2 regions of the Stenotrophomonas sp. STEN030 genome follow, and region 2 is predicted to be linked to the other one. Evidence: predicted binding sites of a transcription regulator. Region 2 holds the regulator's gene; the other holds the start of a gene.
What was found. The regulator FliA, encoded in region 2, starts transcription of late flagellar genes. The targets are predictions, from matches to a motif close to TAAAGTTTNNCNNNCNNNGGCCGATAA.

Region 1 (12,605 bases), on a different contig from region 2:
GTGAAGCCTCTGCCGAGCATGGCTCGGCACTACATGGACGCTCTATCGGTGAAGCCTCTGCCGAGCATGGCTCGGCACTACATGGACGCTCTATCGGTGAAGCCTCTGCCGAGCATGGCTCGGCACTACATGGACGCTCTATCGGTGAAGCCCCTGCCGAGCATGGCTCGGCACTACATGGACGCTCTATCGGTGAAGCCCCTGCCGAGCATGGCTCGGCACTACATGGTCAGCGCGTGCCGGCAGGCGGTGGCACTACCTGCTGACCCAGACCGCTGGGCACGGTGTCGTAATAGCGATTGGTACGGGTATCCAATACCCGGCCCGGACTGGTCTGGCGCATCTGCGGCGCCGGCTGGCCCTTGCTGTCGTAGATCGGCCGCACGGGCTGCGCTGGTTGGCTGATCGGCTTCACCTTCGGTGTCGGCTTGGGCTTGGTGACCGGTCGTGGCGGCAGCGGCCGCACATCCTCCTGCCGCTGGTCCGATGGCACCGTTACCGGCGGACGCGACGGCGGTGGCAGCGTCACCGGACGCGTTGCGGTGGGTGACGGTGGCTGCTGCAATTGCGCCTGTGCGAACAACGGCACGAGCGCCAACACTGCCAGCGCCAGATACGCAGTCCGTTTCATCGCCTTCTCCCGTTCTTCCACCAGCCGAGCATGCGCCGGCACAGCTTGCGCCGCCATGAATGCGCCCTTGGACTGGCCCCTGCCCGCCCCTACCATTGATATCTGTCCCACGGATGCAGCGCCATGACCGCCTTCGATCTAACCCCTCCCAGCAACGCCGAACGTGATGCCCTGATCGCCGGGCTCAGCAGCGAGGAACAGCGCGTGCTGCTGCATCACGGCACCGAGGCGCCGTTCTGCGGCGTATTCCTGGATAACAAGCGTGACGGCGTCTACTGCTGCCGTCTGTGCGCGCTGCCGCTGTTCCGCTCCAGCACCAAGTTCGATTCGGGCACTGGCTGGCCCAGCTTCTTCGCCCCGTTTGATCCGGCGCACGTGCGTGAAATCCGCGACATCAGCCACGGCATGATCCGCACCGAGATTGTCTGCGCACGTTGCGGCAGTCATCTTGGCCACGTGTTCCCGGATGGTCCGCCACCGACCTTTGAGCGGCACTGCTTGAATTCGGTATCGCTGGGGTTTGTCGAGAATGGCCAGCCGTACCCGGACCCGCTGCAGCGTGGTGGTGCCGAGGCAGAGCCAGCGGCGTAAGCAATGGCGTCAGCTGTAGTGCCGAGCCATGCTCGGCAGAAGCATCACTAGTAGAGCCCCTGCCGAGCATGGCTCGGCACTACAGGGCAGCCTTACCGGTAAAGCCCCTGCCGAGCATGGCTCGGCACTACAGGAGCCGCCCGGCGCTACAGATTTTCCGCTGACGGCCGACAACGGGATATCCCCTCCCCTTGTCTGCCCCCATGCTTATCATCGTTGGCCTGCTCGTTGTCATTTTCGCTGTCCTGGGCGGCTACGTCGGTGCGCATGGCCGCCTGGGCGCGCTGTGGCAGCCCTACGAGCTGGTGATCATCGGTGGCGCCTCGTTCGGCGCGTTCCTGATCGCCACCCCGCTCAAGACCGTCAAGCAGACCTTGCGGGCCACGCTCAGCGTGTTCAAGGGCCCGCAGTACAAGCAGCAGGACTACCTGGACGTGCTCAGCCTGCTCTATGAACTGCTCAACAAGGCCCGCCGCGAAGGCTTCATGGCGTTGGAAGAGCACGTCGAGAACCCGCAAGACAGCGCGGTGTTCGCCAATTACCCCAAGGTGCTGGCGGACCACCACTTGCTGGACTTCATCACCGACTGCCTGCGGCTGATGATCGGCTCGAACATCGAGCCGCATGAGCTGGAACCGCTGCTGGAACTGGAGCTGGAAAAGCACCACCACGAGGCGATGGAACCGGCCCACGTGCTCAACAAGGTCGCCGATGGCCTGCCCGGCTTCGGCATCGTCGCCGCGGTGCTGGGCATCGTCATCACCATGGGCTCGATCGGTGGCGACATCAAGGAAGTAGGCGCCCACGTGGCCGGCGCGCTGGTCGGCACCTTCCTCGGCATCCTGCTGGGTTATGGCTTCGTCGGCCCGCTGGCCGCGGCGCTGGAAGCACGCGCCGAGCAGGACGCACGCATCTACGAATCGGTGAAGACCGCGCTGCTGGCCTGCCTGCGTGGCTACAACCCGAAGATCGCGCTGGAATTCGCCCGCAAGACCGTGCCCTCGGCACTGCGCCCGGGCTTCAGTGATTTCGAGCAGCACCTGAAGTCGATCAAGTAAGGCGCACGCCATGACCGAGACCAAACCCACGGTGATCGTACGCCGGGTGAAGAAAGTCCAAGGCGGCGGCCACCACGGCGGTTCGTGGAAGGTGGCCTACGCCGACTTCGTCACCGCGATGATGGCGTTCTTCATGGTGCTGTGGCTGATGGCTGCCACCACCAAGCCCGAGCGCGCGGCGATTTCCGAATACTTCCGCAACCCCAGCCCGTTGGCCGGCAGCAGCAGTACCCCGGCGCCGGGCATGGCCGGGCCCGGCGGCGCCAGCACCTCGATGATCAAGCTGGGCGGTGCCACCGATGTATCGCGCGGCAACAGCAATGATCCCTTCCAGAACCAGCAGGAAGCGGTGCCCACGCCGGTACAGGAGCGCGAGCGCGACAAGCAGCGGTTGGAAGCCCTGAAGCAGGAGCTGCAGGAAGCGATCAGCAAGAGCCAGGCGCTGGAGCCGTTCAAGGACCAGCTGCTGCTCGACATCACCCCGGAAGGCCTGCGCATCCAGATCGTGGACAAGCAGAACCGGCCGATGTTCGACCTCGGCAGCGCGCGGCTGATGCCGTATACGCAGACGATCCTGGTGGAGCTGTCGCGCTACATCAACCAGGTGCCCAACCACATCAGCCTCACCGGCCATACCGACACCACCGCCTATTCCACCCAGGTGGGCTACGGCAACTGGGAGCTGAGTGCGGACCGCGCCAATGCCGCGCGGCGTGCGCTGCTGGAAGGCGGCATGGACCCGGCCAAGGTGGCGCGGGTGGTCGGATTGGCGTCTTCGGTGCTGTTCGACAAGAGCAACCCGCAGAACCCGATCAACCGCCGCATCAGCATCGTGGTGATGAGCCAGGAAGCCGAAGCGGCGGCACTGAACCAGGCCGACAGCCTGCCGGTGCCGGTGGCCACCGTCGTCCCGGCGGCGACCGCAGCGGCTCCGGCTGACAGCGTCAGTGACGGCCCCGGCTGAGCCCGGTTCCGGCAGCAAGGGCCCGCTGCGCCTACAATGGGCGTCGTTTTCCTATTAGCCGAACATCATGTCCAAGCTCTCCAAAGCCAAGCGCGACAAGCGCAAGAAGCAGGCCCCGCGCCGCCCGTTCTCGCGCCTGAACGCCCAGCAGCCGGTGCAGAACCACGCCGTGCTGGTCAACGAAGAAGGCCAGGTCGTGGCTGCCATCGGCCTGCAGGGCACCGAGTGGCTGCTGGCCATCGGCGGCCAGACCATGGGCAATGCCGACAACCCGGTGCCGATGCTGGCCATGCTCAAGCACCTTGCCAATGTGCAGGAGAAGGAAGGCCGCAAGGTCACCCTGGAATACTCCGGAGCGCTGCAGCAGATGATCGACGACCTGGCCGCTGACGAAGGCAAGACCGCCGACGATTACCTGGCTGGTCTGGTGTCCGAGTTTGAAGGCATCGAAGGCGAAGACGCTGTTGAAGCGGCTGCCGAAGACGTCGCGGAAGAAACCATCGCGATTGCCGAAGAAGTACCGGCTGACGACGACAAGTCCAAGGCCTGAGTCCAAGGCCGAACGTGACGGTCTATATCGACGATGCAGTACATCCCTGGCGCGGTGAGCGCTGGGCGCATCTGATGGCCGACACATTGCCCGAGCTGCATGCGCTGGCGCAGCAGCTCGGGATTCCACGCAGAGCCTTCCAGAACCGCCCCAGCGGCGTGCACTACGACGTGCCGGCGCCAATGCGCGAGCGGGCCATCGCGCTGGGCGCGCAGGCGATATCGCGACATACCGATCGCGCTCAGATGCGGCGGGTAATCGCCAATGCGCGGGCGTTGTACCAGCCCTGACCAACGGTTTGTAGGAGCGGCGTAAGCCGCGAACGTGGTGGGCGATCCGATTGCAGGCATTGCTGCAATTTCATTGCTGTCGGCTTCGCGGCTTACGCCGCTCCTACAAGACTGCGTGTAAGGCCCCTGCCGAGCATGGCTCGGCACTACAGTTGCTGCGGGCTTAGAACGGGTCGCTGCCTGGACGAACCTCGACACCCAGCAACGAGCACAGCGCCAGCATCGCTTCGTCGTCGCGGCTCAGTGCCACCCAGCCGGCGTAGGCGTCGCCACCGGTGTTCCAGTTCCACACCGTGTAACCATGCTCGCGCAGGCGGTCATGGGCGGTGGTCATCAACATCGGCACGTCGAGGTCGTCGGTGAAGTCTTCATCATCGAAGTCGCCGCCCCAGGCGATGTTCAGATTCCAGCGCGCGGCCATTTCGTCCAGCGCGGCAACGAAGGAATCGGTGTCCTTCCAGTCCACATAGAAACCTGAACGCCAGTCGATGGCGTCCTTCAGATCCCACAGCCATTGCTCGTCGCTCGGGTCTTCTTCGTTGCCCGCGCGCGCTTCGCGCCAGGCGTCGAACTGCTGCAGCGCCGCGTCTTCGTCACCCGGATTGATCAGCCACAGCAGGTTCCAGACCCGCGCCGGATGGTCGTCTTCGTCAAAATCCGGGCGCAGTTCGTCGGAGTCTTCGTAATCGGCGCTGTTGTCAGGCATGGGGCGGTTTCCACTACGTAATGGCGCGCATTTTGCCGCTCCCGGGCCGCCAACGGAAGCCATCAAAAACCGAAGCGAGGGCCGCAGCGGTTATCCTGTGCGGCAGAAGTCGGCCACGGTGGCCTGCACCCAAGAATCACGATGAGCGATACCCCTCCCGATCATTTGGCGATCAACCCGCAGAGTCCGTTCCACAATGCTGAAGCCCTGCAGCGTGGTGTTGGCGTCCGTTTCAACGGCATCGAGCGCGATGACGTGGAAGAGTATTCCGTGCAGGAAGGCTGGATCCGCGTACAGGCCGGCAAGGCCCGCGACCGCCGTGGCAACCCGATGACCTTGAAGATCAAGGGTGCGGTTGAGCCGTATTTTCTTGAGTTGAAGAACGTTTAAGAGCTTAAGAGCCTGCCCTCACCCCAACCCCTCTCCCGCGAGCGGGAGAGGGGCTTTCAGAGCGCAAGCAAGCCCGCTTTAGCCCCTCTCCCGTTCACGGGAGAGGGGTTGGGGTGAGGGGAAGCTTCTAACAAGCGAACCCAAAACAACCACCCTCAATCCCTCTGCCGGGTCTCCAGCAGATCCAGATTACGGATCAGCTTGCGCGCGATCTCATCAGACACCTGTCCGCGCCGGGTCAGACGGAACAGCTCCTCGCGCTCGGCGTTCAAGCCGGCCGTACGCAGACTGCGATAGGCCTGCTCCATGCGCCGCACTTTCTCCGGGTCTTCATCCGGGCCCTGACCCTTTTCCAGATTGCGCTGGTACAGCAGGCTCACCCGTGCCGCGGCATCGTTGAGCAGTTGCACCGCACCGGTGGATTGGCCCTCGACCAAGCCCTGCCGGGCCTTCTCAACCGCCGCCAAGGCCGCCTTGGATGAAGCCCTGCGGGCGAGGTCCTCCTCGCGGCGGCTATCGTCGTCCTTGGGCAGCTCCAGGCCCTTGAGCAGGCGCGGCAACATCAGGCTGGCGCCGACCAACGACACCAGAATCACCGCCGCCGCCAGGAAGATCACCAGATCACGTGCCGGGAACGGCTCGCCGCCGGGCACCATCAGCGGCAGCGTCAACACGCCCGCCAAGGTGATCGCGCCGCGCACGCCGGCCACCGACATCGCCAACACCACCCGCCACGAGGTACTGGTGGTTTCTTTTTCGCCACGCATCCGCGCCCGCAGCAGGTTCCAGCGCAGCGACAGCCATACCCAGACCAGCCGCAGCACCACCAGCACGGCATTGATCGCCAGCACATAGACCAGCAGCCACCACGCGCTGTGATGACCAGTCTCCGACATCGTCTCGATAGCGCGCTCGACGATTCCCGGCAATTGCTCGCCCAGCAGCACGAAGATGATGCCGTTGAAGCTGAACTGCACCATGTTCCACACCGCATTGCGCTGCACGCGCATGCTGCCGCTGATGCGACCGGTCAGCTCCACATAGCTCATGGTCACGCCGGCGGCGACCGCGGCGAGGATGCCCGATGCATGCAGTTCTTCGGCTAGCAGGTAGGCGGCGAACGGAATCAGCAGGTTGACCAGCAGCGCCGCACCCGGCTCCTCACCGAAGCTGCGCCATAACCAGCGCTGGAAGGTGGACACGCTCCAGGTCACCGCCACGCCAATCGCCAGGCCGGCGAAGGCCACCCACAGGAAGGTCAATGACGCCTGTGCCAGCGAGAACGATCCAGTCATAACCGCCGCCACCGCAAAGCGGAAGCAGACCAGACCGGAGGCGTCATTCAACAGCGACTCGCCTTCCAGGATGTGCATCAGTCGCTTGGGAATCGGCACGCGCGAAGCAATCGCGCTGACCGCCACCGGATCGGTCGGCGAGATGATCGCCGCCAGTGCGAACGCCACTGCCAACGGCATCGATGGAATCATCCAGTGGATCAACAGGCCGGCACCGAGCACGGTGAACACCACCAGCCCGAACGCCAGCTCCAGGATCGCGCCCTTGTCGCGGAACAGGCCCTGCTTGGGAATACGCCAACCGTCCAGGAACAGCAGCGGCGGCAGGAACAACAGGAAAAACATGTCCGGCTCAAGCGCATGGCCGCGATTGAACACGCCTGCAATCAGCGCGCCCAAGCCGATCTGCACCAAGGGCAACGGCAATGAGAAGGGGAGGATTCTTACCAGATAGCCGCTGGCGACTACCGCCACCAGCATCGCCAGAACTACTTCAATCGTGTGCATGCCCGTTCCACGGATTCACTACCACGACAGCAGGCTGCCGACACTGGCAGTGGCGGATGAATACCGGGAAATTACCACAGCAATCAGGCGATGCTGCTATCGATGTGCTCGATCGTCGCTCGCAATCGCATCATGTCAGCGCGAGATAACTCAGCGTGCAGCGCTGGTGCCTGCGCTGCACGCCGAACTGTCACCTGCAGCCGTCAATCACGCCTTGCCATCAAAGCGGTAGATATCCATTGCTAGGAATCCCATGTCGATGCCGGCATCAATCCGCTGCGCACCAAGTTCATCACTACCGGCCGCACCCATCGCGAAGTACAACGGCAACAGGTGTTCATCGGTGGGATGCGCCTGCGCCGCGAACGGCGCCTGCTGGCGGTAATCGAACAGGGCTGGCACGTCATCGGCCTCCAGCTTCTGCTCCACCCACTGGATGAACGGGCGCACGTAAGGTGCTTCCTTGCCGTCCTGGTAATTGCGCCAGTCATGCAGGTTGTGGGTGATGCTGCCCGAGCCGATCAACAGCACGCCCTGCTCACGCAGAGGTGCCAGCGCACGCCCCATCGCAAACTGATGCTTCGGGCCCAGCCCTGGCTGGATCGAGACCTGCAGCACCGGGATGTCGGCCTCCGGATAGAGATAGCGCAATGGCACCCAGGCGCCATGATCGAGCCCGCGCTGCGGGTCGATGCTCGGCTGCAGGCCAGCATCGGCCAGCCGCTGGGCCACGTCCTGGGCCAGCGCCGGGGCGCCCGGTGCCGGATATTGCAGCTGGTAGAGCTCCTCCGGGAAGCCGCCAAAGTCGTGGATGGTCTCCGGCTGGGCCGCCGCCGATACCCGCGGCGCGCGATGCAGCCAATGCGCCGAGGCCATCACGATTGCCCGCGGCCGCTGCATCCCGGCAGCCAGTTCGACCAGGCGCGGGCCAACCAGCCCCGGCTGCAGGGCGGTCATCGGTGAACCATGCGAGATGTAGAGGGAAGGCAGCTTGCTGCTCATCGTGGGCTCCCTGACGGGGTTTGGGGAGCACACAGGTTATTGCCTGGGGCGCCGGCAACAAATAATCTCGACGGCAACGTTTTATTGCGGAAACGGAAACAATGGACACCATCGATGCCATGCGGGTGTTTGTCGCGGTGGTCGAGCGCAATGGCTTCAGCGCCGCCGCCGATGCTCTGGACATCTCCACCGCCGCCGTCACCCGCCAGGTCGCAGCGCTGGAGAAGCGCCTGTCCACCCGCCTGCTCAACCGCACCACGCGCAGGGTCAGCCCGACCAGCGCCGGCGCCGCCTATTACCAACGCTGCGTGCAGCTGCTGGCCGAGTTCGATGAGCTGGAGGCTTCGGTCGGCGCACAAGCGCTGCAGCCCTCGGGGCGGCTGCGGATCAATGCGCCGGTCAGCTACGGTATTGCCCGGCTGGGCGCGCTGCTGCCGGCCTACAGCGCCCGTTACCCGCAGGTGGAACTGGATCTGCAGCTCTCCGACCGTCTGGTGGACATGGTCGAGGAAGGCTTCGATCTGGCCATCCGCATCACCCGCCAGCCGGCGCCCAATCTGATCGCACGGCATCTGGCCCAGGTCCGCGTCCGTCTGTGCGCGGCACCGTCGTATCTGGCGCGGCGCGGCACGCCCGCCAGCCCTCAGGATCTGACCGCGCACGAGTGCCTGTCCTATACCTACTCCGCCGCCGGCGAAGCGATGCAGCTGCAAGGGCCACAAGGTGAGGTCAGCATTGCGCTGCAGCCACATCTGCGCGCCAACAACGGCGAGGTGCTGCGTGAAGCCGCCATCGCCGGCATGGGCATCATCGCCCAGCCCGATTTCATCATCGACCAGGCATTGGCCGATGGCCGCCTGGTGCCGGTGCTACCCGAGTGGGAAGTGCCGGCCATTGGCATCTATGCGGTCTATGCCAGCCGCAGCCATCTGGCACCCAAGGTGCGCAGCTTCATCGACTATCTGGTCGAATGCCTGGACGAAGACGCCGCTCGCTCAGACTGAGCGGCTGTCTGCCAGCATGGTCAGCACCTGCTCAAGCGGCATCGGCCGGCCCAGCAGGTAACCCTGCACCTGATCGCAGCCATGCGCGGCCAGCCAGCGGCGCTGGCCTTCGGTCTCCACGCCCTCGGCGATCACCGACAAGCCCATGCTGTGGCCCAACGACAACAGCGCGCGACAGATGGCGGCGTTGCGCGGATTGGTTTCAACATCGCTGACAAAACCGCGATCGATCTTCAGCGAGTCCAGCGGCAGGTGCTGCAGGTAGGACATGCTGGAGAAACCGGTACCAAAATCATCCAGTGCCACGCCTACGCCATTGGCATGCAGATGACCAAGGGTCTGCAGCGCCTGGGTGGGATTGCGCATCAGCACGCTCTCGGTGAGCTCCATCTGCAGCGCACCACGGGCCAGGCCGTGGTCCTGCATGGCACGGCTGAACTCGCCTACCAGGTCACTGTTGAACAACTGCACGGCCGAGACATTCACCGCGATCGGCAGGTGCTGCCAGCCGGCGGCAGACAATTGTTTCTGCGCACGTGCGGCGGCGTGGATCACCCAGCGGCCGAGCGCGATGATCAGGCCGGTGTCTTCGCACAACTGGATGAAGTCACCCGGCGCGATGAAGCTGCCATCGGCCTGCGGCCAGCGCAGCAAGGCCTCCAGCGCCACCGGACTGCCTTCGGAGGCATCCATGATGGGCTGGAAGTGCAGCAGGAATTCACCGCGGTCGATGGCCATGTGGATGCGCCCGGCCAATTGCAGCCGCTCGGTGTAGTGCGCCGCCATGCCGGTATTGAAGCGCAGCAGGGCAACACCGGTTTCGCGCGCGGCGTGCGCCGCCTGTGCGGCGCGGCCCAGCACCTGCTCGGCCAGTTCGCCGTCCTGCGGGCAGCTGGCCACACCGATGCGTGCTTCCAGCTGGTGATAGGTATCGCGGCCGCGGATGGGCTCGGCTACCGCCGCCAACAAGGCATTGAGTGCCATCTGCGGATCGCCCTCGCCTTCTATCGCCAGCACGAAGTCCTCGGCTGGCTGGTGCGCAAGCAGGCCATAGCGGGCAGCCAGGCCACCCAGCCGCACCGACACCGCGCGCAGCGCCTCTTCACCGGCATCACGGCCGAGGGTATCGGTGATCATCTGCAGGCCACGCAACTGCACGTGGGCAATGGTGTAGCCCAGACTGCCAGCATCCAGCCGCTCGGACAGAGCGCGCACGGTGAGCAGGCCGGTGCCGGCATGGTGGCTGGCGCGGTAGGCCAGTTCGTTTTCGTAACGCAGGCGCTGGCTGACATCCTCGGCCAGCACCAGGCAGGCATTGCGGCCGGCAAATTCCAGCTTGGCGAAATGCCCCTGTACATGGAAGGCGCTGCCATCCTTGCGCAGGTGGGTGCTGACCTGCAGCCCCAGCAGATCACCACTCAAGGCACGGCCGGCGGTCTGGCGGATCTCATCCCATTCCGCTGTCGGGCGGATGTCGAGGATGGACATCGCCAGGAACTCGTCGCGGCTATAACCGTATTGATCGATCGCGGCCTGGTTCACTTCCAGGAAGCGCAGGGTGATCAGATCGAAGATCCAGAACGGCGCCGGGTTGCGATCGAACACCAGCCGGAACTGGCGCTGGGCCTCCTGCGCGCGCGCCTCGGTGTTGACCCGCTCGCTGATGTCGACCACTGCACCGGCCAGGCGCTTGCTGTCGCCCGCATCGTCGACCAGCTCACCGCGCGCGGACAGCCAGCGCAAGGAACCATCGCCACTGCGCAGCCGGAACATCGCGTTCAAGGCGCCCTTGCCGGCCAGCGCGCGCACCAGCATGTCCTTCAACCAGGCGCGGTCTTCCTCATGCACCCGCGCCAGAAATCCTTCCAGCGAGGTGCTGCGCCCAGCCACGGACAGCATCTGCTGGGTCAACGCCGACCAATACACGATCGGTCGTTCGCCATGGATGGACCAGGTGCCGACCTTGCCAACTTCATGTGCCAATGCCAGTTCGGCATTGCCGGCCTGCAACTCTTCGCTGAGCTGTTGCTGGTGACGGGTACTGCGGTCAACCCGATACAGCAGGTAGGCAAAGCCGGCCAGATACAGCAGATAGATGCCGATGGAGGCATACAGCAGCAGATACCAGCCAGCCATCACCTCACGGTAGGACAATGAGGCGTACAGGCTCAACGGGAAATCTGTTGGCACGCTGACCGCTGCGATGCGGCGCTGGCCGTCAAAGGGGCTGGTCACCACACCGCGTTTCAATACCGTCGGTGATGGCGGCAGAACCCGCATCGGCTTCGCCAGTGGGCTGCCGATCAAGCGCTCCGGATCACGGCTATGCGCCAGCAACTGCCCGTAACGATTGCCAATGGAAGCTGTGCCATCGCGGCCCAGATCCAGGCCACTGACCACCTCCTGGAACGCTCCCAGCCGAACCCGTGTCAACAGCCACTGGCCCGGTTGCACCTGCAAGGCTGCACGCAGCACCCAGTGTTTGTCGGGCGCCTGCTCCAGCGCACCAACATAGAGGCCACCATTGAGCAGGCGGTTTTCCGGAACCACCCAACTCTGCAATGTGAGGTCGCCTACCCCCGCCGATAGCGGTACACCGTGATCATCCACCAAGGTAATGGAAGCAAGGTCCTGGTTGCGCTCCAGCACACCACGCAGACTGGCCTCAAACAAAGCAGGCGCCTGATCAGGCACCTGTCGATAGAACTCCCTGGTGTCACTGGCGGTGCCGCGCAACGCGCGTTCCCAGGTGACCAACTGCGCGCGCAACAGACGGCTGCTGCCGCTGGCCAGCGCGGCCGACTGCCGCTGCGCCGCCTCAAGCCGGCTGTTGCGGTCGTTCCACAACATGCTGATCATGCCGCCCGCCAACAGCAAACCCACCGCCACGCCGGCAATGATCATGACCCGCAATGGATGAGCCGGCGTCCGAGTCACCGGTGAGTCCAACGTATCAGTAGGCGGAAAGCTGGCATTGCGTATGTTGGTCCTGGCATCACTACAACTAGGAACCGGCAGGTGGGGACCTGCAACGGTCGCATGCGAACACCACATACTCCACCCTGCCAATGTCTCCCCAGACACCATCTGCAGCGCGTTCGCTCAAGCATGCAGCACAATCACCGTCGGCGTGAAGAGTGCGTGACCAATTTTCTCGCATTCCCCGCACTTGTGCACATCCGTCAAGTGCCAGAATCAATATCTTTGTGAACGGGGTTCGAGGTCTAGACTTGTCATACACATCCTCTGGATATCGTCATGGCTTTGCAACGTTCCTTCCTGGTACTGGCAATCGGCACCGCACTCGCCCTTAGCGGCTGTGCAAAAGACGCCAGCGCGCCCGCCGCTGATAGCAGCGCAACACCCGCAGCGGCCACCGGCACCGCCAAACCGCAGCTGGGCAGCTTTGGCTTTGATGCCGACGGCATGGACCGCAGCGTCGCCGCCGGCGACAACTTCTACGATTTCGCCAATGGGCAATGGGTGCAGCGCACCGAGATACCGGCCGATCGCTCCAGTTATGGCAGCTTCAATGTGATCGCAGAGAAAACATTGGCCGACACCCGCGCCATCATGGAAGAAGCAGGCAAAGCCAACCCCGGCGAAGTCCGCAAGAT
Region 2 (18,975 bases):
ACCATGTCGCGGAAATCGTGTTCGAACTGGTCGGCATTGCCGCGTTGGCTGAAGTCACCGGCAGCAGCAGCATGGGCCAGCCGCTTGATCTCGTTGTTGATCGCCGAAAGGCTGGTTTTTGTGTTGTCCATGGCCTGGGTGATGGCGGCTTTCTCGCCGGGCAGACGGTCCATATCCACCGACAGGTCGCCACGGGCGTAATGGCGCATCACTTCAACTACCCGCATCTTGACGCCGATGTGCTGGGCAACCAATGTGTTGACTTCGCGCACCATGCGCCCGTATTCGCCGGGGAAGCGGGCTTCGTCGATACGGAAGCTGATCGCGCCCTGGTCGTGTTCGCGGGCCATCTCGATCTGCGCACCGATAACGGCTTTCAGCTGGTTCTGCACGCGCTGCATCGAGGCAAGCAGTACACCAACCTCATCCTTGCGGCTGCTGTCGATGTTGCTGTCCAGGCGACCATTGGCAACATCGTCAGCAGCGCGCAGTGCATCGTTCACCGGACGCACGATGGCGCGCACGATCACCACGCCCAAGGCGACGGACAACAGGCCAAGCAGCAGCATGCAGATGATGATGGCTGTCGTGCTGCGTGTCTGCGCGGCGTTGGCTTCGGCCACTTCCTTGTCCAGGACGCTGGCAACGTGAGCGCTGAGTTTCTCGACGGCGTCAAACAGGTCGCGACGGCTGATGCGTGATTGATCGTTGGAGATGTTCTGGGCCAGGTCGAACTGAGCTTCGTTGATGGCCTTTTCCATCAACGCGTGCGCGCTGAAGTAGGCATCAAGGTTCTTGATCAACTCGGCGTACAGGCCCTGCTGGGTGCTGTCGGCAGGCAACGCTTCGTATTGCTTGCGGTGCTCGGTCAACTTCTGCCGCTGCTCGATGATGCGCTGATTGTATTCAGCCACAAAAGCGGGCTCGTTCAGATGCGAGAGCTGGGACAGCTCGGCGATGCGGATCTCGGCCAGGTCCGCTCGCATCCGCTCCAGATACTGCACGGCCGGCATGTAGCGGGCGCTTACCTGGTCGAGCTGGGCTGTGGCTTGATGCAGACGCTGTACGGCAAAGCCGCCCATGGCGAGGGTGGTCAGCGTGGTCAGGGTGAAAGCAACTGCGAGTTTTCTGGCGATGCTGAGGTTGCGAAAGAACTCCATCTCTGACTCTCCGGATCGACTGCAGATTTGGGCGCTGCGCAGGTCGTTCTCCAACCGTCATTCGCACAGCGTAGTGTCTACGCCGCAAGCCTATGCGGGCGTTGTCATAGCCGATAACGGCGTTTTCTGACTGTGCTGTAGGGTTCTATCTGTCTGGAATTCTGAAGAATTCAGCACGGTGTTTAACGTAAACATCACATCACTTAGCCGTTCAAAGACATCATTAGAATTCGGTGACGGCGCCGAAGTAGGGAATGTGTCCCTACTCACTATTTCACAAAATTTCGGTAGCTCTCTTACGATCAGTCATGGCGCCTGATTTGAATCCAGAACCTCATCCGGCGGCATGACAGCAAATAAAAAGCCCCCGGCACTGGTTGCCGGGGGCTTTCAAGGGGCCTGGTTGGATCAGAACTCCTGCCAGTCTCCGTCGTCCATCTTCCGCACTGCCTGGCCACTACGTGCGCTGCTGGCGACCGGGCGCAGACGCTGTTGCGGGTGCTGCGCAACGGCAACAGCCGGCGCCTTGGCCGCAGGCTTGCTGGTGTTGTCAACGGCGATGCGGAACACCGCCACGGCCTCGGTCAGCTGGTTGGCCTGGTCTTCCATCGAACGTGCGGCAGCGGTGGCTTCTTCCACCAGTGCGGCGTTCTGCTGGGTGGTTTCGTCCATCTGCATCACGGTCTGGTTGACCTGGTCGATGCCGGCACTCTGTTCCTGCGAGGCCGCCGAGATCTCGGCCATGATGTCGGTCACGCGCTGTACCGAAGTGACGATTTCGTCCATCGTGGCGCCAGCCTGCTGCACCAGCGCCGAGCCTTCACCGACCTTGCCGACCGAGTCGTCGATCAGGCCTTTGATCTCCTTGGCGGCAGCCGCGGAGCGTTGGGCGAGGGTGCGGACTTCCGAGGCGACCACGGCGAAGCCTCGGCCCTGCTCACCGGCACGCGCAGCTTCCACTGCAGCGTTCAGTGCAAGGATATTGGTTTGGAAGGCGATGCCGTCGATGACGCTGATGATGTCGCCGATCTTTTTCGACGAGGCTTCAATCGCGCTCATGGTGGTGACCACCTGACCGACCACATTGCCGCCCAGGCTGGCGACGCCATGCGCGCCGATGGCGAGCTGGTTGGCCTGACGGGCGTGCTCGGCGTTCTGGCGCACGGTAGAGGTCAGTTCCTCCATCGAGGCAGCGGTTTCTTCCAGATTGGCGGCTTGTTGTTCGGTACGGCGCGACAGATCGCTGTTACCGGTGGCGATTTCGGTCGCGGCCAGGTTGATGCTGGAGGCAGCGTGTTGGATGCGGCTGATGATGTTGGTCAGCTGGCTGACGGTGGCGTTGGCGTCGTCGCGCATGTTGGCGAATACACCGTGGAAATCGCCCTGCATCTTCGCAGTCAGATCGCCGCGGGCAATGGCCTGTAGCAGCTGCGACAGTTCGGATAGGTTACCGTCGGTAGTTTCCATCAGCTGGTTGAGGCTGCTGACCATGTCGCGGAAATCGTGCTGGTAGGCATTGGCATCACCGCGCACCGAGAAGTCGCCTTGGGCAGCAGCACCGGCCAGACGTTTGATCTCGCTGTTGATACCCGACAGGCTGGCCTTGACTGCATCAACTGTCTCGGTGATGACGGCCTTCTCGCCCGGCAGGCGTTCGATGTCGAGGGACAGATCGCCGTTGGAATAGCGCTTGATGACATCCAGTGCCGACAGCAGCGTCTGGATGTGGGAGTCAACCAACGCATTGCTTTCCTTGACCATCACGCCGTAGTCGCCTGGGAATGCGGTCTCCTCCATGCGATAGCTGATGGTGCCGGTATCGTGTTGCTTGGCCATCTGGCGCTGGGCGCCGATCACCGATTGCAGCTGCGACTGCATGCGCTGCATGGAGCTGAGCAGGGCGCCGAGCTCATCATCGCGTTGCACGCTGACTGCGTTGTCGAGCTTGCCGGCGGCGATGTTGTCGGACAGTTTGACTGCCTCGTTCAGCGGTTTGAAAACAAACCTGCGCAGCAGCAGGAACAGTGCGCCGCACAGCAAAAGGGCGGCAACGATACCGACCACGATGATCGTCCACAGCAGGGCACGTGCCTGCTGCATCAGCAGGGCACGTGGAACCACCACGCCAAAGGCAAAGGTCTGCTCGGCGTTGCCTATCTTCAGCGGAACATAGGTTTCCACCATGTCCTGATCAAGGGCTGCATCGTGGTGCTGCTCGAAGCTGATCTTGCCGCTGGCGGTGTTGGCCAGCATCGCGCGGGTGTCCGCGTCGTCGGCCTTGCTGCCCACCTTGGCCGGGTCGCGGTCGGCGATGATGGTGGCTGCCGGCGACAGCAAGCGGACATAGCCTTCCTGCATCGGGCGCATTTTGGACAGACGGTCCTGCAGCGACTGCAGGGCGAAATCCACGGTGACCACACCCAGGAACTGACCATCCTGCACGATCGGGGTCGCCAACGTGGTCATCAGGATCTTCTTGCCGCCGATCTCGTAACTATAGGGTTCCAGCACGGAGGGCTTTTTGTTGGCGGCCGGCTGCAGGTACCAATCGCCGTCACCAGGCACGTCATAGCCGCGCAACGGTTCCTGCACTGGTGCGCCGTCCTGCCAGGCCCAGTAGCTCATGAAGCGGCCGCTGGCGTCGTGCCCCTCGGTATCGATATGGCTGGCATCTTCGCCATCGAAAGCCTGCGGCTCCCACAAGGTACCCACGCCCACCCACTGCGGATTGTTCAGTGCCTGGGAGTGCAGCACCTGCGCGGCACTCAAGCGGCTGAAGCCGCCCTGTTGGCGCAGTGCCAGAAAGCTGCGCGACAAGGTGTCGTTGGCTTCGAAGCCGCGGCCCAGTTCGGTGGAGATGCGTTGGGCTTCGAGCTGGGCGATGTTCTCAAGGCTCACCCGCGAGGCCGACAGCAGTGCTTCGCTGCTGCGCAGATAGATGAACAGCGCGGTGAGGCCGAATGCGAAAGTCGCGACCAATGCCGTTCCCAGCATCAAGCGCATTGCAATACTGCGGGTGAGGAAATTAGTGGGCAAAGACATGGGTTACTGCTGGCCTGGTAGGTAGGGGTTTGTCAGTACATCGGCATCTGCAGACGTAGCTGGAGCGTTTTCTTGCGCTGAATCGACGACGCCCCTATTCAGGGGCGTCGTTTGCTCGTGGACAGCTGACGATCAGAATTCCTGCCAATCACCGTCGTTGTCGATCCGTACTGCGGCGTTGCCGCGCTGCACCGGGGTGACTGCACGCAGGCGACGCGCAGGGGCGGGGGCTGCGGGAGCGAACGCAGCCTTGGCCTGCTGCGGCTGCGCAATAACTGCCTGCACGGCGTCGGTGCGGAACACCGCAACCGCCTCGCTGAGCTGATTGGCCTGATCTTCCATGGAGCGTGCGGCGGCGGTGGCTTCTTCCACCAACGCGGCGTTCTGCTGGGTGGTTTCGTCCATCTGCATGACGGTCTGGTTGACCTGGTCGATGCCGGCGCTCTGTTCCTGCGAGGCCGCCGAGATCTCAGCCATGATGTCGGTCACCCGCTGCACCGAGGTGACGATTTCATCCATCGTGGCGCCGGCCTGCTGCACCAGTGCCGAGCCTTCGCCGACCTTGCCGACCGAGTCGTCGATCAGGCCCTTGATTTCCTTGGCGGCAGCGGCCGAGCGCTGGGCGAGGGTGCGGACTTCCGAGGCGACCACCGCGAAGCCTCGACCCTGCTCACCGGCACGCGCAGCTTCCACTGCTGCGTTGAGCGCGAGAATATTGGTCTGGAAGGCGATGCCGTCGATGACGCTGATGATGTCGCCAATCTTCTTCGACGAGGCTTCAATCGCGCTCATCGTGGTGACCACCTGGCCAACGACGTTGCCGCCCTGGCTGGCCACGCCATGTGCACCGATGGCGAGCTGGTTGGCCTGACGGGCGTGCTCGGCGTTCTGGCGCACGGTGGAGGTCAGTTCCTCCATCGAAGCAGCGGTTTCTTCCAGGTTGGCGGCCTGCTGCTCGGTACGACGCGACAGGTCGCTGTTGCCGGTGGCGATTTCGGTGGCAGCCAGGTTGATGCTGGAGGCAGCGTGCTGGATGCGGCCGATGATGTCGGTCAGCTGGCTCACGGTGGCGTTGGCGTCGTCACGCATATCAGCGAACACGCCGTGGAAGTCACCCTGCATCTTCGCGGTCAGGTCGCCACGGGCGATCGCCTGCAGCAGCTGCGAGAGCTCGGACAGGTTGCCGTCGGTGGTTTCCATCAGCTGGTTGAGGCTGCTGACCATGTCGCGGAAATCGTGCTGGTAGGCATTGGCGTCGCCGCGCACCGAGAAGTCGCCCTGGGCGGCAGCGCCGGCCAGGCGTTTGATTTCGCTGTTGATCGCCGACAGGCTGGCCTTGACCGCATCGACGGTCTCGGTGATCACGGCCTTCTCGCCGGGCAGGCGTTCGATGTCGACGGACAGGTCGCCGTTTGCATAGCGCTTGATGATTTCCAGAGCCGACAACAGCATCTTGATGTGCGAGGCGACCAGCGTGTTGCTTTCCTTGACCATCACGCCGTAGTCGCCGGGGAAGGTGGTCTCGTCCATGCGGTAGCTGATCATGCCGGTTTCATGCTGGCGGGCCATCTCACGCTGTGCGCCGATCACCGATTGCAGCTGTGCCTGCATGCGCTGCATGGACTGCAGCAGCATGCCAACTTCGTCGCGGCGCGAGGCGTCGATACGGCGGTCCAGCTTGCCGGCGGCGACGTCGTCGGCCACGCGCACTGCATCAGCCAGCGGCAGCATGATTGCGCGGATGATCGCCCATCCCAGTGCGGCGGCCAGTAGCAAGGCGAGACCGAGGCCGATCACGATGGCGATCAGCGAGCGCTGGTGTGCGTTGCGTGATTCTGCAGTCTGCTTGGTCAGCTGCTCCTGGTTGTACTGCGTCATCTGCTTGAGCTGGTCGAACAGGGCGCGCCGCAGCTTGCGTGAGTCGCCGCTGGAGATGGCATTGGCGGTTACGAAGTCATCGGCAGTGATCGCTGCAGCGATGCGGTCGTGCGCTTCGAAGTAGCCTGCACGCAGCTCCTTCATCTTCTCGTACAGAGCCAGTTCGCTGGCGCTGTAGTCGGCTTCGATATCGTCATAGGCCTTTTCCGCGGCTTCGATCAGCTTGCGGGTGTCGGCCAGGCGCTTGTCATAGTCGGCCAATTGCTCGGGGTTGCCCTGGTAGTTGAGCTGGGCCTGCTCGAAGGTGCGGTATTCGCCGAGCTGGGCGCGCATTTCACCGAGCTGCTGGACTGCAGGCATCCAGTTGTCGTTGACTTGCTGTATCTGGATGTCGGCCACGTTCATCCGCCACAGCGCGAACAGCGCAAGCAGCAGGGTTAGCAGGCTGGTGCTGCAGAACGCAAGCACCAACTTTCGCGTGATCGACAGATTCTGGAACCACTTCATTGCAGACATCTCCGTAGGCGGGCATAGGGGGCGATCCACAGGTCCGGCGTTCCTGGGGAATGTCGTGCGGGCTGCTGGCCGCGACGGCGACCCAGGTTGGTTGACAAACCTGATTGCATTGCGATGCGGTATCGGCACCTCTGCGGTGTTCTTGAAGGCGTTCTATGGCTGTGATTCAGCCATCCGCAGTGCGAGGCAGTTCAGTGGCCAGCGCGGCTTCCTGCATGACAGCGTGCACAGCAAAACGCCGCACCCCACTGCTGGGTGTGCGGCGTCAGATGCGTGTTGCGGTGTGGTCAGGCAGCTTGTTGGGTACGCAGTGAGCGCACCAGTCCACCAATATCGACGATCAACGCAACCCGGCCATCGCCGAGGATGGTGGCGCCGGAGACGCCGCTGATACGGCGGTAGTTGTTTTCAATGTTCTTGACGACAACCTGCTGCTGGCCGATCAACTCATCCACTTCCAGCGCTATCTTCTGGCCATCGCCTTCGACCACGACCACCAGCGGGTCGGCCTGTGGATTGTCGGGATAGCCGTAGTACTGGCCCAGCGACAGGATTGGCAGGTATTCGCCGCGAACCCGCAACACACGGCCTTCGCCGGCCATGCTGCGGATGTCGTCTGGCTGCGGCTGCAGTGCTTCGAGCACGTAGGCCAGCGGCAGAATCAGGGTTTCGCCGGCAACCGAGACGGTCATTCCATCGAGGATGGCCAGTGTCAGTGGCAGCCGGATCAGCACGCGGGTGCCGGCACCGGTGCGGCTTTCCAGCTGCACTTCGCCGCCCAGTGCCTGGATGTTGCGACGGACCACGTCCATGCCGACACCGCGCCCGGAGAGGTCAGTGACAGCGTCGGCGGTGGAGAAACCGGGCTGGAAGATCAGGTCCCATACCTGCGCGTCGGTGGGGTTGTCTGGCACGCTCAAACCGCGTTCCAGTGCCTTGGCCAGGATCTTTTCGCGGTTCAGGCCGCGGCCGTCGTCGCTGACTTCAATGACGATATGGCCACCCTGGTGCGATGCGGCCAGGGTGATCGTGCCGGTCTCGTCTTTGCCGGCTTCGCGACGCACGTCCGGCATTTCCAGACCATGGTCGATGGAGTTACGGACCAGGTGCACGAGGGGATCTGCAATCTTTTCGATCAGGCCCTTGTCCAGCTCGGTACCTTCGCCGATGGTGCGTAGGCGGACCTGCTTGCCCAGGCGGCCGGAAAGGTCGCGGACCAGACGCGGGAAGCGGCGGAACACGGCGTCGACTGGCAGCATGCGCACGCCGATGACAGCTTCCTGCAGGTCGCGGGTATTGCGTTCGAGCAGGTCCAGACCAGCCAGCAGCTGCTCGGCGTGGGCAGGATCCAACCCGCCGGACACCTGCTTGAGCATGGCCTGGGTGATGACCAGTTCGCCGACCAGGTTGATCAGCGCATCGACCTTGTCGACGCTGACCCGGATCGAGCTTTCAGCTTCGTGCTGCTGGCCACTGGCGGGTGCCTTGGCGGCGGCCTCGGCGATGTTGGCAACGGCAGCGACGGGTGCTTCCACTGCAAGGCTGGGCGGTGCGGCCGGACGGATATCCAGCTCGCAGTCATCGACCACCCAGGCAAAGGTGTCTTCGATACGGCTGCGCGGCACCTTGCCGACCAAGCCCAGATCCCAGGCCAGATAGGCTTCCAGCGGATCGAGCTGATCGAAGCTGGGCAGGCGCGCCATGCGCGGTTCGACATGCAGGGAACCCAGGGTTTCCAGTTCGCGGATGATGCGCAGCGGATCGTTGCCGCTCATGAACAGCGACGGCGCTGGAGCAAACCCGATCTGCCAGGCGTCCGGGGTTTCTTCCTGTTTCACGGTAGCAACGGCGACCGGTGCATCACCGGCCAGCACGGCCTGCAGACGATCGGTTATCGCCTTCACCGCAGCCGGGTCGGCAGGCTGACCATGCTCGACTTCACGCAGCAAGGCGCGCAGTACGTCGACCGAGCCCAGCATCGCGTCGACTGCGTTGCTCTCGAGTGCGCGCTTGCCGGCACGCAGCTCATCGAGCAGGGTTTCCAGCACGTGGGTGAGTGCAGCGATGGCATCAAAACCAAAGGTGCCGGCGCCGCCCTTGATCGAGTGCGCGGCACGGAACACCGAGTTGATGACTTCGGGGTCGTGTTGGCCGTCTTCCAGTGCCAACAGGCCGGCCTCCATTGCATCCAGCCCTTCGCGGCTTTCTTCGAAGAAGGTGGCGTGGAAACGTTGCAGGTCCATGCTCATTGGCGCGGTATCCGATCGGTGGGGCAGGTGGGCTGATCAGCCCAGGACTTTCTGTACGGTGGCAACCAGCTGTTCTGGATTGAACGGCTTGACCAGCCAACCGGTGGCACCGGCGGCCTTGCCTTCGGATTTCTTGTCAGCGGCCGACTCGGTGGTCAGCATCAGCATCGGCGTGAACTTGTAGTCCGGCAGCTGACGCAGTTCGCGGATCAGCGAGATGCCATCCATGTTCGGCATATTGACGTCGGTGACCACGGCGTTGAAGCGCTGGCCCTTGGCCCGGCCCAGAGCGACCGCGCCATCCTCGGCTTCTTCAACCGAAAAGCCAGCCGAGGTGAGGGCAAAAGAGACCATCTGGCGCATTGACGCCGAGTCGTCCACCACCAAGATTCGTGCGCTCATGCAGCGTTCTCCACAGATTTCGTTGTGTCAGGGGTTGCTTCCAGACCAAGGGTCCGGAGGACACCGAGCAGGCGCGCGGCGTCACGGAAGGTATCGGTAGCGTTGTCAAAGACGGTGCCGTTGCCTGCTTGCTGGCGGGCCAGCACAAAGGCGCACAACACCTGCATTGCAGCGGTGTGCACGCGGCCCACCTGGCTGGCATCCACGCGCAACTCGCCCGTTTGCGGCAGGTGGGTTGCCAGGTGTTGTTTCAACTCGCTGGTGGACTCGATGCCGAGATCCTGCGCCAGGGCCACAGTGCTCATCGTTGCTCCGAACAAACGTTACTGGGAGAGATAGCGGCGATATGCCAGTGATCTTTAGCGCCGCGATGCGCTGCAGCAGATAGTGTTAACGGGCGCACGGTTTTTGGCTGTGCCCCCTCCCTTGCGCATAGCGCAGGGGAGGGTTGGGAGGGGGAGCTTTTGATCGGGTAGAGCCGAGCCATGCTCGGCTGGAGCCTTACCGGGAAAGCCTCTGCCGAGCATGGCTCGGCACTACCGCTGCCTTCAGCGCGAAAGGGAGGAGGAAATCAGCGCAGCAGGCGGCCGGCGTCCAACAGGATCATCGGTTGCTGGCCGATGCGGGCGATGCCACGGAACAGTTCGTTGGAAATCTGGCAGATGCGCGCGGTGTCCGGCGGCTCGATCTGTGAGTCGTTGAGGTTGGCGACGTCTTCGACCGCCGATACACGCAGTCCCAGTGTCTCGCCGTTCTCTTCCAATACGACGATGCGGGTCTGCGAGTCTTCCGGCGCGCTTTGCACGTCCAGATGGCGGCACAGGTCCATCACCGGGACCACCTGGCCACGCAGATTCATGATGCCGAGCATGGCCGGGCCGGTGCCGCGCAGGGCCAGCAACGGCACTGGCAACACCACTTCCTGCACCTTCAACAGCTCCAGTGCATAGGTTTGTTGGCCACAGCGCAGGCGCAGCCAGCGCGAGCTGCGCTCGGCGGCGCGGCGTTGCTGGGGGCTGCTGGCGGGACGCTGCGCCTGCGCTTGCAGTTCCTGCCAGGTGCTGGGGCGTGCGTCCGACGCAGGCTCAGGCAGGGTACGTACATTCGACGTGCTGCGCGGTGGTGCGACCGGGCTCGCGGGTAAACCAGCGGCAGTTTCAAACGCCGCCTGCAGATTGGCGCTGTCGCTATGGGCGAGCTTGCGACTTTCGGCCGGGCCGGTTTCGTAGATCACTTCGTCCGGCAGGTCATCCCAGGTAGGTGGGCGGCCGGCATTGGCGGCGCTGGTTGCCGCCATCGCGTCGTCGAACGCGGCCTGCAAGGCTGCGGTATCGCCGGGCGCAATGGCTGCCGGAGCGGGTGCAGGCACGGTGGCCGGCTTGGCTTGCGCTTCGGCCAGCGCGGCTTCGAACACTGCTTCCAGCTCAGCGCTGTCGCCTGGCACTTCGAAGGCTGGCGGTTTGGCAGGCGCTGCAGGTGCTGCGGCCACCGCGACGGGTACCGCTTCCAGCAGCAGCTCGCCCAGGTAGTCGTCGAGTACGTCGTTGCTCATGCGGCGCGCTCCAGCTGTGCGGCCTCGCTGAGCAGCAGCCATTCCAGTGCGTGACGGTAAGCCGCCATGCCGCGCCCCGGATAGTCGTCGCCAAGCACCGGTACGGTCAGAGCGGCAGGATTGCAGATGCGGGTGTCGACCGGAATCGCGTCTTCCCAGACGCGCTCACCGTGACGTTCCTGCATCAGCTTCAAGGTCTCGTTGCCGGCGCGGGTGCGGCGGTCGAACAGCGTCGGCAGCACCGAGATCGGCAGAGCGCGTTTGCGTGAGCGCTCGACCATTTCGCCGGTGCGTACCATGCCGTCCAGGCCGTGAAGGGCCAGCGGTTCGGCCTGGGTCGGAATGATCAGGCGATCGGCCGCAGCCAGCGCGTTGATCATCAGCAGGCCCAGCGTCGGCGCGCAGTCGAGCAGGATGTAGTCGTGCTGTTCGCCATGACGTGCCAAGGCCTGCTGCAGGGCCAGGCCCAGGCCGGGCTGGTTGGCACTGCGGCGCTCCAGGGTTGCCAGCGAGGCTTGTGCACACAGGTAGTCCAGCCCAGGAATGTCGCTGTGGCGGGCCAGTGCAGCGATTTCATGGGGCGGGGCGGCGAACAGCTCCTGCACGCCCTGAGGTACCGGCTCAATTGGTACGCCAAAGGCGCGGGTCAGCGAGGAATGGGGGTCCAGGTCGATCAGCAGTACCTTGTGCCCGCGTGCGGCAAGGCCGCGACCCAGCGACAAAGTGGTGGTGGTTTTGCCGACGCCGCCTTTTTGGTTGGCTATGGCCCAGATACGCATCATTGGACTCCTTCGATGACCGCCGGTACCGCGCTGCGGACGCTGCTTGCGGCAGAGCTGCCGCCGCTGCCGTCATCGCCGCTGGTACTGGCCGTGGTGTTGCTGGCAGCAGGCAGATCGGCCGCCGCTGCCGAATCGGCGAGGATGATCACCATCACCCGCCGGTTGCGGTTGCGCCCTTCGGGCGCATCGTTGCTTTCGCGTGGGCGGAACTGGCCATAGCCAACCATCGCCAGCCGTTGCGGTTGTACGCCGTGGTCGGCGAACAGGTGCACAACGCTCGCCGCACGCGCGGCCGACAATTCCCAGTTGGATGGGAACTGCGCGGTGGCGATCGGCAGGTTGTCGGTGTGGCCTTCCACGCGCACGCCATTGGGCGCGTCCAGCAATACATCGGCCAGCGTGCCCAGGGTTTCGCGGGCACCGACATCGAGCGCGGCCGAGCCGGTGACGAACAGGATGTCGCTGTTGATCTCGACCTCGATCCACAGCTCGGTGCGACGCACGGTGATGACGCCCTGCTTGACCAGCGGGGCGAGGGTTTTACTCAGGCGATCAGCGATCTGGTTGAGCTGGCGTTCGGCGCGCTGCAGCTGTTCCTGGTTGTGCGCTGACACCGGCATGCGCATATGCGATGCCATCGACGGCAGTTGGGTGGGGTCGGCCAGCGCCCCTCCGGTCATGCTCGGCGCACTGATCACCGAAGGCGAATCATAGCCACCGCCCTGTAGCTGCTTGTTGCCTACCTGTACCTGGCTGATGGTGCGCGGGGCACCGCCAAAGGCGGTGGTCAAGGCATCAGCCATGACCCGGTATTTGCCTTCGTTCAATGACGAGATCGCGTACATCACCACGAAGAACGCGAGCAGCAGCGTCATCAGGTCGGCATAGGGAATGGCCCATGCTTCGTGGTTGGCGTGCTCTTCGTGGTGCTTGCGACGGGCCATGGTTCAGTTCACGAAGCCGGCCAGGCTGTTTTCGATATTGCGCGGGTTCTCGCCCTGGGCAATGGCGATCAGGCCTTCGATGACCATTTCACGCTCGCGGCAGCTGTTGGCAATCACGCCCTTGAGCTTGGCCGATACCGGCAGGAACAGCAGGTTGGCCGAGGCGATGCCGTAGATGGTGGCAGTGAAGGCAGCGGCGATGCCATGGCCGAGCTTGCTCGGGTCGGCAAGGTTCTTCATCACCGCGATCAGGCCGAGCACGGCTCCGATGATGCCCAAGGTGGGAGCGTAGATGCCCATGCCCTCGAACACCTTGGTGGCGGCCAGGTCCTGCTGTTCCTGGCTGCCGAGTTCGATTTCCATCATGTGGCGGATGGTGTCCGGCTCGACGCCATCGACCACCAGCTGCAGGCCTTTGCGGATGAACGGGTCATCCTGCAGCTCCACCTGCGGCTCCAGGCCGAGCAGGCCCTGGCGACGAGCGATATTGCTCCAGTCGACGATCTGCTGGACCAGTGCGCGGCGATCGCTGGCTGGCGGGCGGATCACCCAGCGCACGATCTTGAAGGCATGTTTGAACACTGCCGGCGAGGTGTGCAGCAGGATTGCCGCCAAGGTGCCGACAATGACGATCACGAAGGCAGCAGGTGACCACAGCGAGGACAGGCCAGCGCCTTTGAGGATGCTGCCACCCACCAGAGAGGCGAGGGCGAGGAAAAGTCCAATGATGCTGAGTCGGTCCATGGTGCGTATATCGGCCTCGTTGTAGCGGTCTTGAATCAATGAGCGGTGCTGCTGTTTGCTTTAGCCCCTCTCCCGCGCGCGGGAGAGGGGTTGGGGTGAGGGCGCTTTTGCTTTAAAAGCTAAAAGCGCCCCTCACCCGCCCTGACTTCGCAGGGCACCCTCTCCCGCAGGCGGGAGAGGGGATGCTTGATCGCAGGATCTAATGCGGGGTCTGCTGCATCGCTTACCCCTGCACCCCACGCAATCCATCCACATCCAGAATCAAGGCCATCCGTCCATCACCAATCAAGGTAGCGCCGGCATAGCCGTTGAGGCCGCGCAGCGCACGCGGTAGCGGCTTGATCACCACTTCCTCGCGGCCGCGCACCTGATCAACCACCAGGCCGAAACGGGCTTCGCCCATCTGCAGCACAACAATGGTCAACAGCGTGGACGGTGCCGGGGTAACACCCAACCATTGACGCAGGTCCAGCAGGGCCAGCGTGTGACTCTTGCGATCCAGCACGGCACGGCCGTCAAACCAGCCCAGCGAGGTGGCCGGTGCATGCAGCACTTCCATTACCCGTGCCAAGGGCAGGGCGTAGACGTCTTCGCCAGCCTGTACCAGAAGGGTTGGCAGGATCGCCAGGGTCAGTGGCACGCGGATCAGGAAGCGGCTGCCACGGCCCAGCTCGGATTGGATCTGGATCTGGCCGCTGAGCTCGCGGATGCGTGACTGCACCACGTCCATGCCGACGCCACGGCCGGAGATGTCGGTGACTTCCTGTTTGGTCGAAAAACCGGGCAGGAAGACAAGATGCAGACACTCTTCGCTGGTCAGGCGGGCGGCGGCTTCCGGGTCGAGCAAGCCCTTGTCGCGGGCCTTGGCGCGCAGTCGCTCCGGGTCGATGCCGGCGCCGTCGTCCTGGACTTCGATGCTGACGTAGTCGCCTTCCTGCTGAGCGGACAGGCGTACCCGGCCCATTCGCGGCTTGCCTTGGGCTTCGCGCAGATCTGGCGATTCGACGCCATGGTCGATGGCGTTGCGGACCAGATGCACCAAGGGGTCGGCCAGCGCTTCGACCAGGTTGCGGTCCAGCTCGGTATCGGCGCCGATCAACTCCAGATCGACTTCCTTCTGCAGTGAACGGGCAACATCGCGGGCAACTTTCGGGAAGCGCGAGAACACCTTGCCAACCGGTTGCATGCGGGTACGCATCACCGCTGATTGCAGGCGTGCGGTGGCGATGTCCAGGGTGGAGACTGCGCGGTCAAGTTCTTCGTCCTTGAGGCGCATGCGCAGGGTCTTGAGCCGGTTGCGTGCCAGTACCAGTTCGCCGATCAGGTTGACGATGGCGTCCAGGCGTTTGGTGTCCACGCGCACGGTGTGCTCGGGCTCAGCAGCCTTTGCGACAGCCGGTTTGGCTGCGCCTGCTACGGGGCGTGCGGGTGCGAGGGGTGCCGCGGGCGGCTTGGGCTTGGGCGCAGCAGGAATCGGCTGCACAGCGACAGCTCCGGGTGCGGCACCGCCATGCAGCTTGTCGAGCAGGGCTTCGAATTCGTCTTCGTCGATCAGGTCATCGCCGGCCTTTGCGGCTGCAATGGGTTGGGCACCGGGGGTGCCGCTGCCATGCAGCTGGTTGAGCAGGGCTTCGAACTCGTCTTCGCTGATCAGGTCGCTGTCGCCGGCTGCGGCAACGGGTTTGGCCGCTACGACAACCGGTGCAGCACTCACATCGAACTGGGCGATCAGCGCAGCAGGTGCATGCTCCGGCTCAGTGCCGGACGACACCGCATCGAGCATGGCCTGCAGCCAGTCCAGCGATTGCTGGGCGGCGTCGAAATGATGCGCCAGCAGCTCGGCTTTGCCGGCGCGGGCCATGCCGAGCGTTTCCTCGGCGGCGTGGCACAGCTCCACCATTGGGTGGATCGCCAGAAAACCGGCGCCGCCTTTGAGGGTGTGAAAACCACGAAATACGGCGTTGAGCTGCTCGCTGTCGTGCGGTGCCTGTTCCAGCGTCACCAGCTGTTCGCCGAGGCGATCCAGGATCTCCTGCGCTTCGAGGATGAAGTCGGCGGCGATGTCGTCGGCAAAAGCACTCATGACTTACAGCCCCAGGTCCGAGAGCAGGTCGTCTGCGTCCACCTGCGACACGGCGTGGCGGTCCAGGCCATTGACGGCCGGGCCAGCCAAGCCCTGGTTGCGTGTGTCTTCTTCCGGCGGCGGCAGGCCAAGCGCGCCGAAACCTTCATGCACGCGACGGACGATGCCAACCACGCGGCGGATGATCTGCCCGGTCAGGTCCTGGTAGCTCTGGGTCAGCGCTACTTCGGTGAGGTTGTGGCGGATGCGTTCGAGGATTTCGCCCTGTTCGGCATTCAGCCCGTCCGCACGCAGGCGCTCGGTCAGTGCACGGCATTCCTCGGCCAGATCCAGCGTCCGATGGGTGGCCTGCTCGGTCATCTGCACCACATGGTCCAGACGCGCACAGGCGTCATCCAGCTCGCCGGCTTCGCTGGACACGCTGGGCAGTTCGCCCAGTGCCTGGCCCAGTTCGCGTGCCAGCCGGCCCAGCCCGGACATCATCGGCTGCGCGCGCAGGGCGGCCAGCGCGTCGATTTCCCGGCGCCAGCCGGCTTCGTCGCCGCTTTCCAATGCTGCCAGTGCGTCCTGCAGGCGTTGCACCAGGGCTGTTTTGTCGCTCAATGCTTCGCCGAGCTGGTTCATCAGGCGCTCGCTGCCAGGCGTTCGAAGATCTTGCCGAGCTTCTCTTCCAGCGTCTGCGCGGTGAACGGCTTGATGATGTAGCCGTTCACACCGCTCTGTGCGGCCTCGATGATCTGCTCGCGCTTGGCTTCGGCGGTGACCATCAATACAGGCAAGGTCTTGAGCTTGGCATCATTGCGGATCGCCTTGAGCAGCTCGATGCCGGTCATCACCGGCATGTTCCAGTCGGTGACGACGAAATCGAACGACTGCGTCTGCAGCATCGACAGCGCGGCATGCCCGTCCTCGGCTTCGGCGGTATTGGTGAAGCCCAGATCGCCGAGCAGGTTCTTGACGATGCGGCGCATCGTCGAGAAGTCGTCAACGATCAGGATGCGCATGTTTTTGTTCAAAAGACTTTCCTCTTCATGGTTCTTCGAGCCCGGCGTCGGCCGCCTCGAAAATCTTCAGTCGGCCGCGCAGACGCAGCGTGGCCTGGCCGTGGATCTGACAGACGCGGGATTCGCTTACGCCCAATACCGCGCCAATTTCTTTCAGGTTCAATTCCTGCTCGTAGTACAGCGACAACACCAACTGCTCGCGCTCGGGCAGTTGGCCGATGGCCTTGCCCAGCTCGGCGCCGAACTGGCTGCGCTCCAGCACCTGCTGCGGGTTGGGACCGCCGGTGGTCGGGGTGTCCAGCTCGCCCTGGTCTTCGATGCGTGATTCCAGGCTCAGCACCTGACCGCGTGAGGCGTCTTCGACCAGACGCATGTATTCGGGCAGCGGCAGCTCCATCGCTTCGGCTACTTCGCTGGCGCTGGCCGAGCGGCCGGTGCTCTGCTCGAGGCGGCGGATGGTGGCGGCGGCATCGCGGGCGCGGCGGTGCACCGAGCGTGGGACCCAGTCGCCGCGGCGGATTTCGTCGATCATCGAGCCGCGGATGCGGATCGATGCATAGGTTTCGAACGAGGCGCCCTGTTCGGCGTCATAGCTGCGCGAGGCCTCGATCAGGCCCATCATCCCGGCCTGGATCAGATCATCGACCTCGACGCTTGCGGGCAGGCGCGCGGCCAGATGGTGGGCGATGCGGCGGACAAGGTCGGCGTGGCGGGCGATGCAGTCATTAGCCGCACTGCGCTGGACTTCACGGTATTGGGCGGCTGCATTGTTCATGCCTTCACCTTCTGCTGGATGATGCGTTCCAGGAAGAACTCAACGCCGCCGCGCGGGGCGGTTGGGGCTTGCCAGCGCGCGGTGCGACGGGCGATTTCGTTGATGGCCAGCGAGGCTGGCGCGGAAGGATAGAGTTTGACCACCGGCTGCTGGCGCTGCACCGACAGGCGCAGCCAGTCGTCCTGCGGCACGCAGCCCAGGTAGTTCAGCGACACATCGATCAGGAACTTCTCGCAGACCCGCACCAGCTTTTCGTACAGGGCGCGGCCTTCGTTGGGGTCGCGGACCATGTTGGCCACCACCTGGATGCGGTCCACGCCGCGTTCGCGCGACAGGACCTTGATCAGCGCGTAGGCATCGGTGATCGAGGCCGGCTCGTCGCAGACCACCACAACGGTGTCCTGGGCGGCCTGGCAGAAGGTCAGTACGCTGTCGGTGATGCCGGCGGCGGTGTCGATGATCATCACATCGAGCTCGCGTTCGAGCTCGGAGAACACGTTGACCAGGCCGACGTGTTCGGCTGGCTGCAGTTCAGCCATATGCCGACGGCCCGAGGCGGCCGGCACTACCAGTACGCCGTTGGGGCCTTCCATGATCACTTCGTCCAGCGTGGCGCGCCCGGCGACCAGGTCGGCCAGGGTGTGCTTGGGCTGCAGGCCCAGCACCACGTCGATGTTGGCCAGGCCCAGGTCGGCATCCAGCAGCAGGGTACGTTTGCCCATGCCTGCCAGTGCCACAGCCAGGTTGGCCGAGACATTGGTTTTACCTACACCGCCCTTGCCGCCGGTCACCGCGATGGTGCGCACCGGGCCTGCCGGTTCGTGCCGGGTAGCCGACAGGGGGAAGGTGTTGGTCAGCTTGGCGTACTCACGCGACTGCATTGTTCAACTCCGTGTTGCAGGGCATATCGGCCGCGCGGCGCAAATCTTCAAGGCGAAGTACGAGATTTGCGGCGGAGGCCCGATAAAGGTCTTCCGGAACGTCCTGGCCGTCGGTCACCCAGGTGATCGGCAGGCGGTGATCGACCGCCACCGACAGTGCCGAACCGAAGCGGCCGGTCTCGTCCAGCTTGGTCAGCACCACGCCCTGCGGGTTGGCAGCGCTGAAGCGGCGGACCACTTCGTCCATGTCCTGGAAGGCGGTATTGGCCGGCAGCACCAGCAGGGTGCGGATCTGGCCGGCGGCGCGCAGCCACTGCAGCTGGGCGGTCAGGGCGCGGTCGCGCTGGCCGAGGCCGGCGGTGTCGATCAGCACCAGCTTGTAGTCGGCCAGCTTCTGCAGCAATTGGTTGAGGTCGGTGCCGCTATTGGCCTCGTGTACGGCGATGCCGAGCTGGCGGCCGAAGCCGTACAGCTGCTCGCGGGCGCCGATGCGCTGGGTATCGGTGGTGACCAAGGCCACGTCACGGGCGGCATGGGCTTCGGCGAAGCGCGAGGCCAGCTTGGCGATGGTGGTGGTCTTGCCGGCGCCGGTGGGGCCGACAAGGGCGATCACGCCGCCGGTTTCCATCGGATCGACGGGTGCGATCGGCAGCTTCTTGGAAATCAGCCCCAGCATCAGACCGCGGGCGCGGCTGGGGTCGATGTCGGCCGGGATCTGGGTGGCGACGTCGCGGGCCAGGCCAGCGTCGAAGCCGTATTCGTCCATCAGGTCCAGTGCATTGGCGCGCACCGCGCTGCCGCGCAGGCGCTCGTCGGTGAAGCGATTCATCTCGCGCTCGATCAGGTGGCGCATGCCGGCCACTTCCTGGCGCAGCTGGCTGAGCTGTTCGTCATCGCGGGCGATGACCACTGGACTGGTGGACATCACGCTGATCGGTGCGGTGACGACCGCTGCTGCGGCGG

Region 1: motA (flagellar motor stator protein MotA) is a predicted target of FliA. The motif match lies at 1,370-1,396, and genes of this name have one in related genera.

What each region holds. Positions count from the first base shown of each region.
Region 1 is NZ_JBRREB010000076.1:1,916-14,520, reverse strand. It holds gene ACVOLR_RS18700 (classical arabinogalactan protein 4) at 230-631, opposite strand; gene msrB (peptide-methionine (R)-S-oxide reductase MsrB) at 755-1,222, shown strand; gene motA (flagellar motor stator protein MotA) at 1,426-2,280, shown strand; gene motB (flagellar motor protein MotB) at 2,291-3,244, shown strand; gene ACVOLR_RS18680 (hypothetical protein) at 3,312-3,794, shown strand; gene ACVOLR_RS18675 (DUF4031 domain-containing protein) at 3,809-4,084, shown strand; gene ACVOLR_RS18670 (DUF6630 family protein) at 4,248-4,790, opposite strand; gene ACVOLR_RS18665 (DUF3297 family protein) at 4,932-5,180, shown strand; gene ACVOLR_RS18660 (Na+/H+ antiporter) at 5,336-6,982, opposite strand; gene ACVOLR_RS18655 (DODA-type extradiol aromatic ring-opening family dioxygenase) at 7,190-7,984, opposite strand; gene ACVOLR_RS18650 (LysR family transcriptional regulator) at 8,086-8,988, shown strand; gene ACVOLR_RS18645 (bifunctional diguanylate cyclase/phosphodiesterase) at 8,980-11,892, opposite strand; gene ACVOLR_RS18640 (M13 family metallopeptidase) at 12,247-12,605, shown strand, end outside.
Region 2 is NZ_JBRREB010000013.1:65,244-84,218, forward strand. It holds gene ACVOLR_RS06590 (methyl-accepting chemotaxis protein) at 1-1,160, opposite strand, end outside; gene ACVOLR_RS06595 (methyl-accepting chemotaxis protein) at 1,569-4,202, opposite strand; gene ACVOLR_RS06600 (methyl-accepting chemotaxis protein) at 4,335-6,587, opposite strand; gene ACVOLR_RS06605 (chemotaxis protein CheA) at 6,884-8,845, opposite strand; gene ACVOLR_RS06610 (response regulator) at 8,882-9,247, opposite strand; gene ACVOLR_RS06615 (STAS domain-containing protein) at 9,244-9,552, opposite strand; gene ACVOLR_RS06620 (chemotaxis protein CheW) at 9,819-10,799, opposite strand; gene ACVOLR_RS06625 (ParA family protein) at 10,796-11,578, opposite strand; gene motD (flagellar motor protein MotD) at 11,578-12,525, opposite strand; gene ACVOLR_RS06635 (flagellar motor protein) at 12,529-13,269, opposite strand; gene ACVOLR_RS06640 (chemotaxis protein CheA) at 13,493-15,352, opposite strand; gene ACVOLR_RS06645 (protein phosphatase CheZ) at 15,356-15,976, opposite strand; gene cheY (chemotaxis response regulator CheY) at 15,976-16,368, opposite strand; gene ACVOLR_RS06655 (RNA polymerase sigma factor FliA) at 16,382-17,131, opposite strand; gene ACVOLR_RS06660 (MinD/ParA family ATP-binding protein) at 17,128-18,012, opposite strand; gene ACVOLR_RS06665 (AAA family ATPase) at 17,999-18,975, opposite strand, start outside.